DNA from 2 places in the Desulfovectis peckii genome. Region 1 is predicted to be linked to the other one. Evidence: riboswitches for the same ligand, from Rfam matches in the RefSeq annotation. Region 1 holds a riboswitch; the other holds the start of a gene.
What was found. A riboswitch is a leader RNA that binds a small molecule or an ion and turns the genes downstream of it on or off. The one in region 1 is predicted to bind S-adenosylmethionine.
Positions count from the first base shown of each region.

Region 2: another riboswitch for S-adenosylmethionine. It lies ahead of ACZ5NG_RS07995 (homocysteine biosynthesis protein); the one in region 1 lies ahead of ACZ5NG_RS02965 (methionine ABC transporter ATP-binding protein).

Region 1 is NZ_AP042409.1:600,419-604,426, reverse strand. It holds gene ACZ5NG_RS02975 (MetQ/NlpA family ABC transporter substrate-binding protein) at 1-374, opposite strand, end outside; gene ACZ5NG_RS02970 (methionine ABC transporter permease) at 393-1,064, opposite strand; gene ACZ5NG_RS02965 (methionine ABC transporter ATP-binding protein) at 1,048-2,079, opposite strand; SAM riboswitch class I at 2,236-2,343, opposite strand; gene ACZ5NG_RS02960 (P-loop NTPase family protein) at 2,429-3,166, opposite strand; gene ACZ5NG_RS02955 (S-layer homology domain-containing protein) at 3,261-4,008, opposite strand, start outside.
Region 2 is NZ_AP042409.1:1,613,838-1,617,845, forward strand. It holds gene ACZ5NG_RS07985 (UPF0280 family protein) at 1-292, opposite strand, end outside; gene ACZ5NG_RS07990 (NIL domain-containing protein) at 295-693, opposite strand; gene ACZ5NG_RS07995 (homocysteine biosynthesis protein) at 711-1,907, opposite strand; SAM riboswitch class I at 2,016-2,164, opposite strand; gene ACZ5NG_RS08000 (tRNA 2-thiocytidine biosynthesis TtcA family protein) at 2,393-3,136, shown strand; gene ACZ5NG_RS08005 (GNAT family N-acetyltransferase) at 3,274-4,008, shown strand, end outside.

The sequences.
Region 1 (4,008 bases):
TATTTTGTGGAGTACAGGCCCATCGGTTCAAAGTGAACTGCCGCTACTGAGACCAGTTTAGTGCCTTGTTTGGCGTTAAAGTCATCTAAGTAAGGCTGATGCTGGAAAAAGTTAGCGTCTAATTCGCCGTCATTTAAACTGGTATTGGGAATTACATAATCAGTAAATTCTACTATTTCCAGTTCAATTCCCTGCTCAGCCAAAATCGGCTCAACTACTTCTAAAATTTCCCCGTGAGGTACCGGTGTTGCTCCCACCTTCAAGGTTTTGGTCCCTTCGCCTGCAGTTCCTTCGGTGTTATCCGCAGCATTGCCGCCGCAGCCGGCCAACACCAGCGCCAGCACCAGTGTCAGCGCAAGAATGGCTTTTTTCACTTTAATTCCCCCTTAATATTATTTTTTATTGACTTTGTTGGATAACCAACTGCCAAAAGACTGAATCACTTGTACCATAACCACCAAAATTACCACAACCGCCCAAGTAGTGATCATATCGAAACGCATAAACCCATAGCGGTAAGCTAAGTCACCCAAACCGCCGGCGCCGATCACACCGGCCATTGCGGTGTAGCCAATGACGGTTACGGTGGTAATAGTTAAGCCTAAAATGATACCGGGCAGCGCTTCGGGAAGCATTACTTTGTTGATAATCTGCATTGGTTTGGCTCCCATAGATATCGCCGCTTCCACTACCCCGCGATCCACTTCTTTTAAAGAAGTTTCCACAATGCGGGCCACAAAGGGTGCCGACCCTACTACCAAGGGCACTATCGCCGCCGTGGTACCAACGGTGGTGCCGACGATCAGGCGGGTTAAGGGAAACAAAGCAATCAGTAAGATAATAAACGGCACTGAGCGGAGAATGTTAGTAATCCAGCCTAATGCTTGACAAAACTTAGGGCTTTCTAAAATATGGCCCCGCTCGGTAGTTACCAACAAAACCCCCAGCGGCAAACCGATAATTGTAGAAAACAGCATCGTGCCGCCAACCATAATTAACGTTTCTACAGTGGCTTTCCACAAGTCCGGGCCAATTGCAATAATGTGGTTAATCAACTCTGCCATTATTAATCACCTCAATCTGCAGCCCCTGCTTAGAAAGATATTGCAGGCCCTGATTAATGCTATCCTGCTCGCCGGTCAGTTCGATAATTAACACACCAAAGGGAGTGTCTTGTAAATGGTCAATGTTGCCGTAAAGGATGTTGGCATTGACATTAAATTTTCTTACCAACTCGGAAATCACCGGTTTTTCGGTATGATCGCCGATAAAGGAAATGCGAACAAACAATCCTTTGCCGGGCTGATTCATGCGCTGCTTAACCGGTTCGGGCACACTGGTGTTGATCACCGTTTGTACAAAAGCTCTGGTGGTAGGATGCTGCGGTCGGGTAAATACATCAACCACCGTGCCCATTTCAACAATCTTGCCGTTTTCCAGTACCGCCACGGTATCACATACTTCGGTAATTACCTTCATTTCATGGGTAATAATCATCACGGTTAAATCCAGCTTGCGGTTAATATCTTTAATTAATTTTAAGATTGACTTGGTGGTTTCCGGGTCCAGTGCAGATGTAGCTTCATCGCAAAGCAAAAGTTTAGGGTTGTTGGCCAGTGCCCGGGCAATGCCTACCCGCTGTTTTTGGCCGCCGGAAAGCTGGGCGGGATAGGCGTCTATCTTATCACTTAAGCCCACCAAATCAAGCAGTTCTTTAACCCGCTTTTTAATTTCGTTTTTCGGCGTGCCGACAATCTCCAGCGGAAAGGCTACGTTGCCAAACACGGTACGTGATGATAACAAATTAAAGTGCTGAAAGATCATGGCAATTTCCCGCCGGGCCATTCTTAATTCATCGCCGCTTAAGGCGGTAATTTCTTTATCGTCAATGGTGACCGTACCGTTGGTAGGTGTTTCCAGCATGTTTAAACAGCGTACCAGCGTGCTTTTGCCGGCACCGCTGTAGCCGATAATGCCAAATATTTCCCCTTTGCGAATCTGTAGGCTGATATTATCCAGTGCCACCACTGAATTTTGACCGCTTTTATATATTTTGCTGAGGTTTTTTATGGTAATCATTATTTGCATCTGCTCCTTTTTATCTAGCTGCCAAAGTTCATGCTGCGATTGCCGTACATACAGTTATAGGTTGTCCCCTACACGGGCCCTATATCTTTAAAAGGCATACTAAAAACCTCTTCTGCAAGACAGAAGAGGTTTACTTACGCTATACCTCTCTCATCTTTCAGAAGCATATACTTCTGCAGGAATTGGCACCTTTCCCCACTGTGGGGTGGTTGCCGGGTTTCATCGGGCCAGTCCCTCCACCTCTCTTGATAAGAGAATAAACAGTCTGCTGTTTACTAAAAATACTTTACTATCAATTGTCGACGCTGTCAATAAAAAGTTGTTCGAGATAAATAATAAATTAATGCTTTTTGTAATCCCTTTGCTGTTGAGATTTATCCACCAAAATTAGGGGGTCGATCATTAGTTTTAATATTTCATCAATCACCAAATTGGTATGCACCCCTTGGGTTGCTACCACCGGGATAATCGGCTTATAAGGGTAGATCCGCTGCAGCAGTTTAACGGTAGTAGACGTAACATCACGGGGGGTTTCATCAATTTTAGTAACCACTAAGATATCGGCTTCATCCAGCAAAATATTTCCCGGTTCCATTAATATTTCCCCTTTAATGCCTGCCGGAATGACAGTAACTAAAACATCGGCCAGCTTGCGCGTTTCCGGTGATTTATAACCGTCATTGATCCCTACCGCTTCTACCAGCACTACGTTTGGTTCGTCGGCACGCTTAGGAATGTCCCGCTGCGAAAGATGGCCTAGCTCTAATACCGAGCGCACTTTATTCAGCTCTTCCAGCGCTTTGCGGGCATGCAAAATCAGCCGATTTTTTTCCCGTATTTTATTGATGGCATCCCGAATTACTCTTTCAATATCCTCCACTACATCCCAGCCGGGTTGGGGAACGGCTATTGTCAGGTAATTAACGTCTATGCCTTTGTGCAGATAAGGTTTTTCATCCTGCACACCCGAACCCACAGCTAAAGGCTGATAACCTCTGTTTTTTAAGCCTTTATAGATTTCTCCTAAAATAGTACTTTTTCCGGCATCATTGCGACCGGCAACAACTATTTTTTTCAAAACGGTTTCCCTCCCAGCCACTTTTTTACATAGTTGCGTTGGTAATGTATATGCCGGTTAATGCCGAAAAAAAACCAGATCGGCATAGGCCGATCTAGTTATTTTCTGCTTGCCTATTATATTGCATTAATTTATATACCGATTCCGCAGCCTGCACTCTGGTATATGGCTCACCGGGCAAAAATTTGTATCTGGAGCCGTCCCGGTAAACGTTAATTAGTTTGGTGCGGTAAGCGGCATAAACATACGGGCGCTGCCAAGGTGTGATTTTTGCCCCGTCGGTAAAGGTTCTGCCAGTAATGCGGCTGATTACATCTAAATCATCATATATTTTTAAGTTTGCTGCCCGCGCCAGCACTACCGCAGCTTGTTCGCGGGTAAGATAAGCGGTATCGCTGTAACTTATGCCGTTAAATAAACCGTGGCTCAATGCCGCCTCTACATAGGGGCGTTGAATAACGTGTACTAGATTATTGTTGTAGCCGTATAAATAATCATGGTTATACACTGCACTTTCGCGTACCGGTAAATTAAGGGCTTTCGCCAGCATGGTGGCAAACTCGCCTTGGGTAATTGGCTGTTCGCGGCCGTCCCAGGTAACTAAACCAAAGGAGCCGGTATACGGATTTAACGGGTTCATAATATTTTTGGCATAAAGTGACATCACATAAGTATTTGCCCAGTTAACTGTTTGGTTGCCGTAATAAAAATCACTGAAACTTCCCGACACGGCGTACACCCCGTAGTAGCCAAACCCGTCTTGGCGAAAGGGCACGGTAATGGTTTTGTTTTCCGCGTCAACAACACCGCCCAGATTTTCAAACACCGAACGGTTGGGGCTT
Region 2 (4,008 bases), 1.0 Mb from region 1:
GGCCAACGCCGGCTAAATTCGCAGCCTTTATCATATCTTTCACTATCGGTGGAGCGGCTTGAGCCGGCCGGTAAGGTTCCAAGGCCTTAACAAACTTACTGTCTTTTCTAATGTATTCTTCCAGCTGCTGCCTAAATTTTTTCACCACTTCTTCAACCCGGGCTGCCAATTCCGGACTAAATCGCTCCCGATTCACGGCAATATCCAGATCGGTTTGCTTTACAATTACCTGAAAATGCACCAAATCTTTTTGACTGTGCCATTGACGATAGTTTCTTTCCACATATTTCAAAGTTAAAAGCAAACCTCCATCGCTTTCATCGGGCAAATTTTTACACAAAGCTGACAAACTATGCATTTATCACTGTCAAATTTAACTACCATGTCCGGACGTCTAAGTGACAGTGCCCCGGTGGGGCAGGCATCTGTGCAAGTCCCGCAGTTAGTACAGCGAGTTTCATTGTTGATTACTTTTTCAGCTAACAGCTGAACTGTAATGTTTTGCTCTTTTAAAAACTTAATACCTTGCTCATAATTTTCTCCGGTTAACTCTAAAATTAAAGTGCCCTCTTTTTTGGGATTAATGCGGGCTTTGATTATATTAACCACTAAGTCAAAATCCTTTACCAAATGATAGATAATTGGTTTATCAGAAGTATCCGCTTTAAACCCTAAAATTATTTTTCTAGACATAACTCTCTCCTTTTCTATTAATCAACATCTAAAGTTTTAGCTGTGATATTGTCTTTAGCAGTCGGTATTGACTGCACCGGTTCAGTTAACAAAAAGCGACCGGCCTTTATCCATTCTTTTAACTTAACGGCTATCTCTACTGCCATTGGATAGCTGGACATTGGGGCGGTTTTTACCCTTTTACCCATCACCGTGATTTCACCGCTTTTAAGATCTGCATAGCTGACAAACCCTAAATTTTTTCCGGTGCGTTGCGGGTAATCAGTGCTGTAATCGACAATAGGCGCGTACAACTCTTTATCCGACCGGGAAGCCCAGCGCATTACTTCCTCATTTAAAATTGGAATCGGTATACCGATGCCTACCGCCAAACTACAGCCGTACCCCAACATGCTTACACCTCTTACGTAGCGTGGCTTCATTTGTTTCAGGTCACCAATGACCGCCAATGTACCGCCGGACGGATGTAGTTCTACACCGGCAGCATTAATTACTTCAGGAAAATGTTGTGTGCCGTGCCAAGCCACATAGCCAACCCCACCTCCCAGGAAAATGCGGGTACCAATACCAATAGTCATAAAATGTGGGTCTTTTAAAAGCGGACTTAACTGTCCTGACGTACTATAATGAGCATTGGCTAATTGGGGCTGCAACATGCCCATATAGGTGTATATGGTTTTATCACTTGTGTTAACCGCGCAATTATAATTTTGATATGCATTGCGAGGATTAAACATAATTGCTTCATTGATGTCATCCAAGGTGATATATGTCTTTAATTCACGGCGCGGGTAGCAGTCCGTGCCGTATGACCATGCTCTCAACTCAACCGGTTTGCGAGCAATTAAATCTTCTATTACGTGTCCGCCGCCGTAACGAAACTCTCCTGGGTAATCTTTATTTAGCGGATCATCTTCAGAAGGTTCAGTAGCACCTAAATAAGCATCGGCAGCAGCAATGCCGGCATAGGCCGGAACATTATTCAGCCACACTTTACCGATCTTCATCCGTGGCTTGGTGTGACCAAAGTTTAAAAAAACACCGGAGGAACACATCGGTCCAAAGGTACCGGTAGTCACCACATCTACTTCTTTTGCCGCTTGAGCAACACCCTTTTCTTCAACAAGGGATATTACTTCTTCTGCTGTTAATACTACTGCCTGACCGCGCCTGATCTTGTCGTTGATCTCGTCATATGTCTTTTGCACAGACATTATTCTTTTTACCTCCTCTTGGTGTGCTCTTTTTTTAGCAAACCAAATAGAAAAACCTCTTCGTTAATAAATTAACAGAAGAGGTTTCATCTACTTGCTACGCTACACCTCTTATCTGCCAAGAGATTACTCTTGCAGGAATTAGCACCAAGTCCATTAACAGAATGTAAACGGTTAATGCCGTAGCAACATTAACCTCTGTTAATGCGGTTGCCGGGTTTCATTGGGCCTGTTCCCTCCACCACTCTGGATAAGAGCACACTTTAATTATTTAATTAATATGGTAATTGGTATTTTAGCAGCTTAAAGCGGCAATGTCAAACAATAATTATGAAAAAATTTGATAATGTTTAAGGTGAAAAACCGGTCTATCAACAACATTTGACAAAATAATACATAAAATGATGTATTTGCATATAAAAAATAATAAATTTTTTAGTATATTATTTATGTCATCTTAATTTTAAAGTAAAGGGTGTAGCTAAATGGGTAAAAACAAAAAAGACATTTTAAAATGGACCTTAAGCCAAATGGTAAAAGCCATTGCCGACTATAAAATGATTGAAGACGGTGACAAGGTAGCAATAGGGCTTTCCGGAGGTAAGGACAGCAGTGCACTGCTGTACGCCCTGGCTTATTACCAAAAATATTACCCTTACAACTTTGAACTTCAACCCATTCACGTTACTATGGGTTGGGATATGGATCTTACCCCTTTACAGGATTTCTGTAATTCCTTAGGGTGGCCTTTATACCTGCAGAATGCAGAGATCGGCCGCATTGTATTTGATGCCCGGCAAGAAAAAAATCCTTGTGCTCTTTGTGCCACCCTCCGTCGCGGCGCTTTAAACAATGCCGCTAAAGAGCTGGGCTGCAATAAAGTAGCATTAGCCCATCATTTAGATGATTTCATTGAAACCTTCTTTATGGGGTTATTTTATAACGCACAAATTAAAACATTTTCCCCCCGTACTTTTTTAAATCGGACACAACTAACTATGATTCGCCCCTTTGCCTATTTAACGGAAAGAGACGTAATTAGACTGGTCAATAAAAAAAATATACCGGTAATCGAAAACCCTTGTCCGGCTAATCGTAAAACCAAGCGTGAAGAGGCGAAACAGTTTGTGAGTGAGCTCTCTCGCACCTATCCTAACATCAGGGACAATTTTATTGTGGCCTTAAAAAACTTCGACAGCAAAAATTTGTGGCCTAAGCCAATGAGATAATTATTGTCTATCAATCACCGTTTTCTTTTTCCTTGCATACTATACAGAAAGCCCAGCCACGTTTACTTTTTGCTGGATGTTTTTGCGGCTGACCCCCAGTAGGCAGCCTTTTTTTCTTGTTAAAGGGAGGATTTGGCTTGGCAGTTAAGGTATATAAAGTTTCCAACCGGCGAGAGTTTGATCTCTTCATCCGCATGCCATTGGCAATTTATTACAACGACCCTTATTGGCCACCACAATCGTTGGATCTGGCTGCAGACTCACTACTGCAGATACCGCCGCAAAATTGCACGTTACTGTTAGCGGTGAAAAATAACGAGCTAGTAGGGCGAATAGCAGGTATGATTAACCCCATGCATACCGAACATGACACCGCGTTATTTGGCTATTTTGAGTGCATCAATGACAGCACGGTAGCCGCTAAACTGCTGCAAAGATTAGAGAATTGGGCTAGGCAAAAAGAATATCGATATTTAATCGGTCCGACCAGCTACAATACAAACGACAGCATCGGATTGCTCATTGAAGGCTTTAACCGCCCCGCCCAATACAGCATGCCCTATAACAAAAGCTATTACCCCCAATTGCTTGAGCAAGCCGGCTTCGGCAAACATCTTGACTTGCTGGCTTATTTGTGGACTGCCCAGCCATTGCCGGAAAAACTAACCCGCATTGCCCGGAAAGTTATAAAAACCAAGGGATTAGTGCTGAGGACTTTAAATTTAAACAACATTGCCAAAGAAGCTGCTTTTCTGGCCAGTGTGCACAATCAAACAATGCTTGATAACTGGGGTGCAGGAAAACTTTCAGTTCATGATGCCGCTAACTATTTACTCACCTATCGTTTATTTGCCGATCCGGATTTACTTTTG